Linked DNA regions of Pontiella desulfatans. The protein of the gene in region 1 interacts with the protein of each later gene in a pairwise test. Links are inferred from orthologs where the notes say so. Each region holds a gene or a part of one and is shown in the gene's direction. Other genes may lie near its edges. The genes, in order: rpe and eno.

Region 1 (9,049 bases):
CTGTAGCTCCTATGGGGTGCTATGATATAAACTTACAATTATCGGAAGAATGTCGGTCAAAACTCATGGGGGAAATGGAATCGCTGCTCGAATATCACAACAGCCTTCCTGCGTATGAACGCGATTATTACAGCTCGGCACAGTTGATATATGATTGCATGCCGATGGGGACAAACCCCATTCTGCCCCTGGATTCACATGATGCTGCACCAACAAAACCGTCCGGGGAACCGGTCGCAGACTCAGCGGGAACGCATACTTTTGAGCCCATTAAAATGCCGAAACCTCTGGGCTTCTGGGAAAAACTTTTTCCCTTTACGAGAAATGCGGCAACCCGCGAATTTAAAGATCTCATCCTGAATATGGATGCCAGGTTTGAAGGTGAAGCCCGGAGACTTATTGAAGCCGGCGCAGACATCAATGCAGCGCCTTCCGGAGGGACAACGGCCTTAATCAAGGCTGCCACAATGGAGCTTGAAGATGTGGTTCGGTTTCTGGTCTTTGCAGGGGTAAACTTGGATGCCGTTAATGCAAGCGGAGAAACCGCGCTGATGCTCGCAGTAATAACTAAATCAGAAACTGTTATCCGCATTCTGGCAGAAGCCGGTGCCAACCTTGAGGCTGCCGACAATAAAGGAAAACGTGCCATTCATTTTGCGGCAATGATAAGTAATCTGCCTGCTGCTCAGGCATTACTGAGCCTGGGAGCTAATGTTGATGTCCATGATAACGAGGGGGCTACACCGCTTACAACGGCTCTGCTGCTGCAGGACACCGCACTGCTGGAGGTGCTCATTGATGCAGGGACAGACGTTAACCAGGCGGATGACAGCGGAACCACCCTGCTGATGGCAGCGGCAGGCCTCGGAGATGAACAGACCGTGGATCTGTTGATGAAAAAGGGCGCATCCATTGCCCCAGCCAATAAAGATGGATCAACCGCACTTTCAATGGCAATATACGATGATCACATGCAAATTGCCCGAACTTTGGTTAATGCACTGAAAGAACAGAATGAAGAGATCGATTGCTGCCAGCTTCTCAGAATCTGCGTTCTTGCAGACAAACAAGAAACCCTCTCTTTTCTCATAGAGGAAGGAGCGGATGTTAACGGGGATCTGCACAATGGAACGACACCATTAATGTTGGCGGCATACTACGGGCATTCGAAAATTTCGGAAATCCTTATTGAGGCCGGCTCAGATGTGTCGAAAAAGGATAAGTCTGGATATGATGCGTTGCTGTATGCCGTCCTTCGCGGCGTGCCTGATGTCGTATCTCAACTGATTAATGCTGGAGCAAAAGCTTGCGGCAACTATAAGGCCACATACGAGGAATTTTCATTGAGTTTGTTGGCCATCAACCTGCTGAGGTTAAGAGCCGGCATTGTGCGTGCCGCTACCGGCAAGGATACGCCCGAGGGTCTGCCTCCGACAACGGTTCCAAAGGATCTACACCTGAAAGTTGCTGAACTGGCGTTTGAATCATCCTCATTCCGAAACATGTTCTGGTATTCCGGAGCGGTTGGCGTTGCACGGGGAGCCCAGCCTAAAAATGAAAAAATCGATTCCGAGCTGAGCGAAGTGATACAGAACTGCTCAAAACTAACCCACCTCGAGGCGCTTACTGCAAATCTTAAATTTGAAGGAACCCTTGACATGAATGCCTTGTCAGAGAGCTTAAGCTACTCAGAAACGCTCAGATTTTTAAAAGAAGCGGGTTGCGAATATTTCTATACATATTAGTGTCGACCCTTTTCGTGAGGCCATGTCCGGGCTTGGCCGCAAAGACAGACTCAAGCATCCGCGCAGGGGTCAGCGCAGGGGTCACCCATTAGAGGTTCCGGTCAAACACAAAATACCCTTCCACAGCGCAGGGGTCAGCGCAGGGGTCAGAACGCTTTTCTCGTCATTATCCACGGTGAAATCCGATCACCCACCAACCTCGAAACCATCACTTTGTAGTATCACCATTTGATTTCCCGACTTTAAGTAGGAGGTAGTAACCATGCTTAAAGTCATACTCGCAAAAATCGGAATCAGCCTGTTCCGCTGCCTGCCGCTGGAGCAGATCGTGGCCAAGCTGATGACCGGGGCAATACAGAAACTGCTGAAGACCCGCAAGGCCACCAAGGTGGTGGATCGTGTCCGCAAGACCGTCACCCACCTGGTTTCGGTAGTCAGTATCCGATCCGTCCAATCCGTCTTATGCGTCCCACCCGCCTCCGATTTACATGCGGACTCCCATTGCACTTGATCCCCATCATATTCTGTATAAACTGGAATATTGTCTGTACTGTGTGCGGACAGCATAGGCCCTGGGGTGGGGCTTCGCCATTTCTGGATTTGTGCAGGAAGGTGACTTGGTGTTAACAACTAAACCGGATGGGGAAATATGGGAAACGATATCGTTAAAGGAATCAAGCTGGCAACTTTTGCGCTGTTGGTAGGGGGCGCTGTGCTCGGAACAACGGGTTGCGGAGGAGACGATGATGGAGGAAGCAGCGGCTCCGCTGGCGCCGGCAGCTCTCAAGAGGTGGATTCCGGAAGTCTTATTGGGTCGGAGTGGTACTGGTCGGGAAGAATCAGATTTGAGGATGGTGGGGTGATTGAGAACCTGCGGGCATGCGACCATGAGTACTACTATACAAACGAATCATGGCGGTGGGAAATGGCAGGAGACAATGTCGTGGTTGTTTATGAATATGACTATGATGTGTCTTCTTATGTTTATCACTATAAGGTCACCTACACAATGTCAGTGGTTGATCTAGATCGTGGATTTATGGATGGGTGTGCCGATACGGAATCTTGGAGGGATGGTGTAAAGCAAACGTCTTCCCATGCTCCTTCGACATGGTTGAGGATCGATTAGGTTTTGAGGCCCAATCTCTCATGGCTGAAATAGGGGCAGGGGCAGGGGCACGGGGCAGGGGTTAGTCCTATGAAATAATGCTTTCCACATCTCCGCCCTCTGTTGTCCACGCTATTGTGGTAACGGTCAAGTTTGCTTCAAGAGCAAGTCGAGGACTCTGCAATCAGTTGTCGCAGTCGGACTAATAATGTTCGTATTCACCTCGAAATTTGAAAATAAATGTTCCAGTAAACCTTTCATCAATTACGCCGTCGGCAGTCGTGGTGATATTTAGTGTCAGGGTGTCACCGTTGACGGTGGCGCTTCCCTCACTATAATAGTCCATTCCGCTCCATATTTGGCTGTAATAAAAAGAAACCCCTCCTGATACCTTAGTGCAGACTCCGGATACGGTGAATTTTTGCGTGAAAAAATCAATCAGTATTCTATCTCCATACCCATTGAAGGCGACCTCGAAATACGGATCATCATTGTTAACCCAGAAGGTTCCAGAAAGATCTCTTTCGCCCCCGTCATCATCGCCGCCACAGCCAGTCAACATGAAGACAAGGCCAATGCTCAGCGCGATCATTGAAGATCGCCTTGTAACTGTTTTCCATGCCGTTTTCATCTAGCACCTCCTGTATATGCAATTTTTTCTATGGCACATTGAGTTTGTAGAAGCGGCCTGAATGGTTGGTGAAATCGGTAGCGCAGAAAGCTTCTTGAAACCTCTATCTCACATTCGACCCTCAAACCGCTTCGCTTTCACTACTCCTGTCTTTAGATGTATGCAAGGACATAATACGGGCTGAGTCCTATGAAATGATGTTGCCTCCGTATACTCTGCGACCTATGTGGTGAAGTTCTAAAAAGGGTATCCGCGTTCATTGGCGTCCATTCGCGGTGCCACGTGATTTCCCTCCTTCAAATAAGGAGTCAATACCATGCGGGGGTCAGAACGCTTTTCTCGTCATTTTCCACGGTGAAATCCGATCACCCACCAACCTCGAAACCATCACTTGGTAGCATCACCATTTGATTTCCCGGCTTTAAGTAGGAGGTAAAAACCATGCTTAAAGTCATACTCGCAAAAATCGGAATCAGCCTGTTCCGCTATCTGCCGTTGGAGCAGATCGTGGCCAAGCTGCTCACATCCGTCATCCAGAAGCTGCTGGCGTCCCGCCGGGCCACCAAGTTGGTCGCCCGGGTCCGCAAGACCGTAACCCACCTCAACGAGCTGACCGCCCTCATCGAGCCCATGCTCGACGACCAGGCCGTCACCGGCGACGAGGCCCGTTCCATGTACGACCACGTCAACCAGACGCGCCTTGAAATTCTCCAGACCTGGAGCAAAGGCAAATCCGCCAAAGAACTCGAAGCCCAACTTCCATAGAGGGATTCAGAATCGGCAGGGAGGGGAGCGTTCACGCGCTCCCTTTTTCGTGTGTTTGTACCGTGTTTGTGGGTGGTTGGTACCAACCAATCGATTTCCAGGGCCAACACACGGGCACCTGAAAAACTTTTTTTTCTGCGAGAATGCTTCTTGAGCCCGCAAATTCGGGGTGTTGTACCCCTAAGTTCGCGTTGGTGTGTTTGTACTTGTGTTTGTTTTTGTTGGTGGTTTTCAGGACTTTTTCAAACGGTCGCATCAATTTCTTTAAAACACCATAATCCCACAAAACCCCTAAAAATAAAGGCCGGAACGTGTGTTCCGGCCTTGAAATTGGTAGCGGGGATTGGATTTGAACCAATGACCTTCAGGTTATGAGCCTGACGAGCTACCGGGCTGCTCTACCCCGCAATCTTTTCTCGTTAAGAGGCGGTAGAAAGTAGCGGTTTTCTGGGGCGATGCAAGTGGGAAAGTGATTTTTTTTTGATTCCGGTTGGTTGGGTGGGTGATTTGCCTGATTTTTGCGGGGATTCTTGACGGGGCGGGTTAGGTTGTTTACGTTTCGCGTTCATTTTCAAGGAGTGTCCCATGCCAAAGATCCAGATTATGCCATCCATTCTAGCCGCTGATTTCGGCCGTTTGGCCGAGGGGTGCAAACGCGCGGAGGAGGCCGGTGCCGACCAGATTCATGTGGATGTGATGGACGGAGTGTTTGTTCCGAACATTTCCTTCGGCCCGGATGTGGTGAGGATGTCGGCGGCGAATGTGAAGATTCCCCAGAATGTGCATCTGATGGTGCAGCGTCCGCAGGATCATCTGGAGAAATTCGTGACGGCGGGGTCGGATACGATCCAGATCCACATTGAGGCCAAGTGCGATGTTCCCGAAACCCTGGCCGCCATCCGCGCCATGGGCAGGCGCCCGGCCATTACCCTGAATCCGGAAACCCCGGTGGAGAGTATTTTCGAGTGCTTGGAAAACCGTTGGGTGGACGAGGTGTTGGTGATGTCGGTGCATCCGGGGTTCGGTGGGCAGAGCTATATCGCCTACGTCGAGGAAAAGTGCGCCACCATCCGGCGCATGGCCGATTGGGTGGATCTTGCGATCGACGGGGGCATCGATGACCAGACGGTGGCCCGTGCGGCCGCGGTGGGGTGCAATCTGTATGTCGCCGGATCCTATCTCTTTAAGCAGGACGACATGGCGGCAGCCATCGCCGACCTGCGCAAGCAGGCGGAAGAGGCCTACTGTTCCTCTCTGTAGTCGGTTATTTTTTCCACACGGTCAGTTCGTTCGGTGCCGGTGCCGAATTGAAGAACCGGCTGGCGAGCAGGGCAGTCCCGAAGGCGACGAGGAACGAAACGGGGAAATAATAGACCCAGTGCGCCTCGACCATCTTCTGGAGCCAGAGGGTTGCCGGAACGGAAACCGCGAGGCCCACAAGCCATCCTTGGAAGTTGCCCTTGCGCGTCAGTACGCCCATCAGGAACAGGGCCAGCACCGGTGCGCTGAACAGGCTCATGAACGAGGCGAACGCCTTGATGATGCCGCCGATGGTTGAAACGTAGAAGGCTAAGGATGTTGCCGCAACGCCCAAGCCGACAGTTATGATTCGTGCGAGGGCAACATCCGTGATTCGTGAATCGTGAGGCGTGATTTTAAAATCATTGATCAAGACAGTGGCAATGGAGTTGATGCCGGAGTCCATCGACGACATGGCGGCGGCGAAGACGGCGGTGATGAGCAGGCCGGAGATGCCCTGGGGAAGATAGTGGATAATGTAGTAGGGCATCACTTTGTCGGATCCGATGCCGTTCACTATTTCTGTTCCATGGAAAAAGGCGAACAGGCCGAGTCCAATGAAGAGCAACAGGCCGATAATGAAGAAGTCGGTGCAGGCATTGAAGGCGACGGACTTGACGGTCTTTTTTAGCGATCCGGTGGCCATGAGTCGCTGGACGGTGACCTGGTCGGTGCCATAGTCCTGCATGAGCTGGAAAAAGAAGGAGATGGCGACCACCGGACCGGACATGGCGAAGAGGTTGAACTTCCAGTCGGCAATGTGCAGCCGTCCGGCCTCCTTGGCGAGGGCGAAGATTTCCGCCGTCCCGCCCTCGACGCCATTGCCCAGGCTGACCGCCACCCAGATGGCGCCGCCGATGAGGATGACGAATTGGATGACGTCCGTCCACACCACGGCGGCGAGCCCGCCTAGCGCGGTGTAGGCGGTGGCGAGGATGCCCATCATGCAGATGCAACCCCAGAGCGGGATGCCGGTGACGATCGACATCGCCATGGCCGGGGCGTAGACCACCGTGCCGAGCCAGCCGAGGCGAGCGAGCACGAACAGTCCCGCCACGCCATAGCGGGCGGGTTGGCCGAAGCGTTTTTCAATATACTCATAGGACGTGGTGACCTGGAGCCGGTGGTAGATCGGGTAGAAGAGCAAAAGGATGAACGGCGCCACGACCGGGCTCATGATGCAGACGATGATGAGCGCAATATTTTCGGAGTAGGCCGTGCCCGGCAGGCCGAGATAGGTGACGGCGCTGGTGAGCGAGGCATACATGCTCATGGCCACGGCCAGCCATGGAAGCTTGCGCCCGCCAAGGAAAAACATTTCCCCGCTCTCCTGCTTCCTAGCGAAGAATACTCCAATGCCCAGCATGCCGGCGAGATAAATCGCCAGCACGAGATAATTCAGCGTTCCGAATTGCACCGTTTGCATGGGCTAGAGGTAGAGCGTTGCGTCGCCATCGACCGGTGGTGCAAGGGATTCTTCGAGAATGGAGGCGAGTTCCTCGTCGGTGAGAACAATGGGATTGCCTTTCATGCTGCTCGCATTCCTCGCCTTTTCCACGATAGCCGGAATGTCGGATTCGGACACGCCGTATTCGCTGAGGCCGGGCACAAACATTTGTGCGGCGATTCCTTTGAGATGTTCGAGCGCCTGTTCGATGGTCGCGTTTTCATCCTGCATCATGATTCGGGCGGCTTCATGGAATTTGTCCAGGGCGGGGTTTTGCGGGTCGCGTTGGATCATCGCATCGTAATTTGTTCTGGTGGTGGCCTGTAGTAGGGCGGCGCAGACCATGCCGTGGGGTACATTGAACATGCCGCCAAGGGGGCCGGCGAAACCGTGGATGGCCCCGAGGCCGGCATTGGCCAGCGCAAGGCCGCCGCAGAGGCTTCCGAATGCCATGTCGGTTCGCGCGGCAATGTCGTCGCCATGGATGTAGCACCGGTAGAGTGAGCGGGAGACCCGCCTGAGCCCTTCGCGGCAGATGCCGTCCGTGAGTGGATTGGCTTTTTTCGATACAAAGGCCTCAAAGAGTTGGATGAAGGCGTCGAGACCGGTGCTGGCGGTGACTTCCGGAGGCATGGAGAGCGTGAGCTCCGGATCGACCAGCGCGACGGTGGGCAGCATCCGGGGGTGGCGCATGCTGACCTTGACCTTGTGCTCCGGGGACAGCAACACCGAGTTGCGCGTAACTTCCGCACCGGTTCCGGCGGTGGTCGGGATGGCGATGCAAGGGGCGGGATCTTCGGTGAGGGGCTCGCCCTTGCCGATAACTTCGAGATAGTCCATCAGGTCGCGCGTATTGGTGAGCAGGGCGGCGATGGCCTTGCCGGCATCGATCACGCTGCCGCCGCCGAAGGCGACAACGTGGTCGCAACCCTGTTCGCGGGCCTGGGCGGCGAGGGTGGCGATGCGGCCGGAGGTGGGCTCGCCAGAGATCGAGAACGCCGCCGGGCAGGTTCCGGCTTCCTTCAATAGTTGGAAGACCGGCCCGATGCGCTCGGCGTTCCGGCCAGTGATAAAGGCTGTTTTTTTGCCGAGTCCGGCGGCCAGGGCTGGAAGTTCCTGCAGCTTGCCCGCCCCGAAAACAATGCGTTGGGCGGTGGCGAATTCAAAGTCCATGCAAATACTCCTTTAGTTCCGCGTATCTTCGCCTTGCCATGGTTTGCGTGTCAAACGAATTGGTCCCAGAGGAGTCACGTCCGCGCTCACGATCGTGAGCGCGGACGTGACTGAAGAGGTTTCACGGCCCTGCCAAGAATGATTTTGACAATAGGGGCGAATGCGCTACATTCCGCCTCTTTCTTTGAATGCAGGAGTATTTCATGCCTACATACGACTATGAGTGCAATGCGTGCGGCCACCATTTCGAGGCTTTCCAGAGCATGTCGGCCGATCCGTTGACAGAGTGTCCGAAGTGCGACGGGCAGGTGAACCGCCTGATCGGCGGTGGCGCAGGCTTTTTGTTCAAAGGTTCCGGCTTCTATCAAACCGACTATCGCAGTTCCGGATACCAAAAGGAGGCCGCCGCCGACAAGCCCAAAGCCGACGCCCCTAAAAAGGATAAAAAGACCGCTTCCAAAAAAGATGTGAAAAAGGCACAGTAACCCACCAATTGCGATTTCTGGTTGGGATGGTTTGTGTAACTGAATAAACGAAGGATTATTGGACTATGAAGGATAAGAAGGAATTCTACAATTTGCTGTCGGGACTTGATGGGCAGCCCTATTCCGAATACCAACAGCTGGTCGGCGATTTCGATTTCTCGCGCTACGTCATCAAATGTACCGGTATCGACTTCGAGTCTGAAGAGCTCGCGAGTCCGGTTTTCAGCATCCGCATTCCGCAGACCATTGCCGAGATTCCCGAATACCTGTTCGATAGCCCGGTGCGCCGCACAGCGATGGAAGACCTGCTCCTCCGCCGCCTGGCCTCCAATATCAACAAGATCGCCAACTACGACCATAACGGCGTTGCCCGCCGTCACGTCGGGGTTTCGGCAC
Region 2 (2,930 bases), on another replicon or contig:
GGCAGAACGCATATCCGATGACTTCGTCGTCTTCGTCGAGACCGAGCTTGGTCACATAGCCTTCGGCCACTTCGAGGTAGCGAACGCCCTTTTCGACGGTGCCGAAGATGGTTCCGGTTACGGAACGGAGGCCCTTGCCCAGGTCTTCGAGGCCGGCGCCGATCGGGAGACCGTCTTCGGAGAAGGCGGACTGCGAACGCCCGTATACGATCTGCAGGAACAGTTCGCGCATGGCCACGTTGATCGCGTCGCAGACGAGGTCGGTGTTGAGCGCCTCGAGAATGGTTTTCCCCGTGAGGATTTCACCGGCCATTGCGGCGGAGTGGGTCATGCCGGTGCAACCGACGGTTTCGATCAGCGCTTCCTGGATAACGCCTTGCTTGACGTTCAGCGAGAGCTTGCAGGCGCCCTGCTGCGGTGCGCACCAGCCCACGCCGTGCGTGAAGCCGTTGATGTCCCTGATTTCTGCTGCCTGCGTCCATTTCCCCTCCTGGGGGATCGGCGCCGGACCGTTCTGCGGCCCACGGGCAACAACACACATTTCCTTGATTTCAGATGTGTATTCCATTGTTAATAAGCTCCTTAGCTTTTCCTGAGTTGATGGTTCATCCCCAAATAAAGCCGCGCATGATTCCAGCAAAGGCGTACGGCATCAACCCTTTTGCCCAAAATCGGTATTTTTATACACAATCCGAATAAAGGAGCCCTTGCCTTCCCGCACCTGCGCGGCTATATTGCCGCCTCGTTTTCAGAAACAAGTGGTTCGAAATCAAATCATAAGGAGACTAGAAATGTCAGAAATCATTGATGTATTGGCACGCGAAATCCTCGACTCGCGCGGCAACCCGACCCTCGAAGTGGACATCGTCCTCGATTCCGGCGCCACCGGCCGCGCCGCAGTACCCTCCGGCGCTTCCACCGGCGTGAACGAAGCCCTCGAGCTTCGCGACGGCGACAAATCCCGCTACCTCGGCAAAGGCTGCGAAAAGGCCGTCGACAACGTCAACGACATCATCGCCCCGGCCATCATCGGCATGGACGCGATCGACCAGGTCGGCATCGACAACCTGATGATCGAGCTCGACGGCACGAAGACCAAGTCCAAGCTCGGCGCCAACGCCATGCTGGGGGTCTCCCTGGCCATTGCCCACGCCGCAGCCGACGAGCTCGGCATCCCGCTGTTCCGCTACATCGGCGGCACCAACGCCAAGGCCCTGCCGGTTCCGATGATGAACATCATCAACGGCGGCTCCCACTCCGACGCCCCGATCGCGTTCCAGGAATTCATGATCCGTCCGGTTGGCGCCCCGACCTTCAAGGAAGGCCTGCGCTGCGGCGCCGAGGTGTTCCACGCGTTGAAAGCCATCATTAAAGGCAAAGGCCTCTCCACCGCGGTGGGCGACGAAGGCGGTTTCGCGCCGAACTTCGCCGGCGGCACCGAAGAAGCCCTCGACTCCATCATGCAGGCGGTCAAGGATGCCGGATACGAGCCGGGCACGGATGTTACCATCGCCCTCGACTGCGCGTCCTCCGAGTTCTACGAAGACGGCGTATACAACTATGCCAAGTTCGAAGGCGAAAGCGGCGCCAAGCGTTCTTCCGAAGAACAGGCCTCCTACCTCGAAGAGCTCATCTCCAAATACCCGATCGACTCCATCGAAGACGGCATGAACGAAGAGGACTGGGCCGGCTGGAAGATCCTGACCGACAAGATCGGCGACCGCTGCCAGCTCGTGGGCGACGACCTGTTCGTGACCAACGTGGACTACCTCGCACGCGGCATCGAAGAAGGCAGCGCCAACTCGATCCTCATCAAGGTCAACCAGATCGGCACGCTGACCGAAACGCTCGACGCGATCGAAATGGCGCACAAGGCGGGCTTCACCGCGGTGGTCTCCCACCGTTCGGGCGAAACCTCCGACAACACCATCGCGGACATCGCGGTTGCCACCAACGCCGGCCAGATCAAGACCGGCTCGCTGAGCCGCTCCGACCGCATCTCCAAATACAACCAGCTGCTCCGTATCGAAGAAATGCTCGGTACCGACAGCCGCTACGGCGATGCATAATTAACGATTCTTCGTTAATGAGAAAAAGGCGGTCTTCGGGCCGCCTTTTTTTGTTGGGCAGGGATAGACCGTCCGGCCTGCGGCGCGCCCGGGGATCGCACCCTACCTGCAAAACAAACTTGTCGGCGTTGAGTTTCCCGCTATATTCCAACCATCGAACCACGCAAAACCCGCTACCCCCATGCAACAAACTGAAAAATACTGGAACCTGATCAACCGCATCGTGCTGGTCGCCATTGTCATCATGGCCGGCGTGGGGGTGGTGCTCGCGTTCACCCCGAAGGTGAAGCAGCTCCAGGAATACCAGAGCCGGCACGACGTGCTGCAGCAGCGCATTGACGAGACCGAGGCCTACGAGCTGGAGTTGAAGGAAAAGCAGCGGCGATTCTCGGTCGACCCGGAGTTCGTCGAAAAGGTTGCCCACGAGGTCGGCTATGCGCGGACCAACGAAACGATCTTCCACTTCCCGGAAGAATCAGGAAACTTCTGATGCCGCTCGGCGGCATCAGCAGTCGGAGGTCGAACGTCCAATGAAACCGAACCGATCCTCGACTTCCGGCCTTCCGACCTTAACCCCAAGCCCGATTGCCTGGACCATCGCCGGCTCCGATTCGGGCGGCGGGGCGGGCATCCAGGCCGACCTTAAGGTGATGAGCGCATTCGGCGTGCATGGCTGCTCGGTCATCACCGCCCTCACGGCCCAGAACACCTTGGGCGTCCAAGCCGTCGAACCCGTTTCCACGTCCATGCTCCGGGCGCAGCTGGACGCCCTGGCGGCCGATCTTCCCCCGGCGGTCATCAAGATCGGCATGCTCGGAGGCCTGGAAACCTGCACCCTGGTTGCCGAATTCCTGCAAACCG

What was found.
Region 2: the proteins of rpe (region 1) and eno interact in binary tests that used the Escherichia coli proteins (3 or more experiments, as listed by UniProt). The link is inferred for Pontiella desulfatans from one-to-one orthologs.

Annotation. Positions count from the first base shown.
Region 1 is NZ_CAAHFG010000001.1:767,957-777,005, forward strand. Bases 3,679-6,671 are described here. They hold rpe (ribulose-phosphate 3-epimerase), read left to right. Parts: upstream 3,679-4,834; coding sequence 4,835-5,509; downstream 5,510-6,671. Other genes in these bases: E9954_RS02820 (hypothetical protein), read left to right, coding at 3,926-4,249; E9954_RS02835 (sodium:solute symporter family transporter), read right to left, coding at 5,514-6,671. Also shown: E9954_RS02800 (ankyrin repeat domain-containing protein), read left to right, coding at 1-1,745; E9954_RS02805 (hypothetical protein), read left to right, coding at 2,008-2,256; E9954_RS02810 (hypothetical protein), read left to right, coding at 2,395-2,874; E9954_RS02815 (hypothetical protein), read right to left, coding at 3,056-3,484; more of E9954_RS02835, read right to left, coding at 6,672-6,974; E9954_RS02840 (iron-containing alcohol dehydrogenase), read right to left, coding at 6,978-8,168; E9954_RS02845 (FmdB family zinc ribbon protein), read left to right, coding at 8,372-8,653; E9954_RS02850 (P-loop domain-containing protein), read left to right, coding at 8,719-9,049. UniProt on the Escherichia coli protein: Catalyzes the reversible epimerization of D-ribulose 5-phosphate to D-xylulose 5-phosphate.
Region 2 is NZ_CAAHFG010000003.1:357,847-360,776, reverse strand. It holds eno (phosphopyruvate hydratase), read left to right. Parts: upstream 1-791; coding sequence 792-2,069; downstream 2,070-2,930. Other genes in the region: thiD (bifunctional hydroxymethylpyrimidine kinase/phosphomethylpyrimidine kinase), read left to right, coding at 2,600-2,930; E9954_RS22580 (FtsB family cell division protein), read left to right, coding at 2,251-2,559; E9954_RS22590 (iron-sulfur cluster assembly scaffold protein), read right to left, coding at 1-568. UniProt on the Escherichia coli protein: Catalyzes the reversible conversion of 2-phosphoglycerate (2-PG) into phosphoenolpyruvate (PEP). It is essential for the degradation of carbohydrates via glycolysis.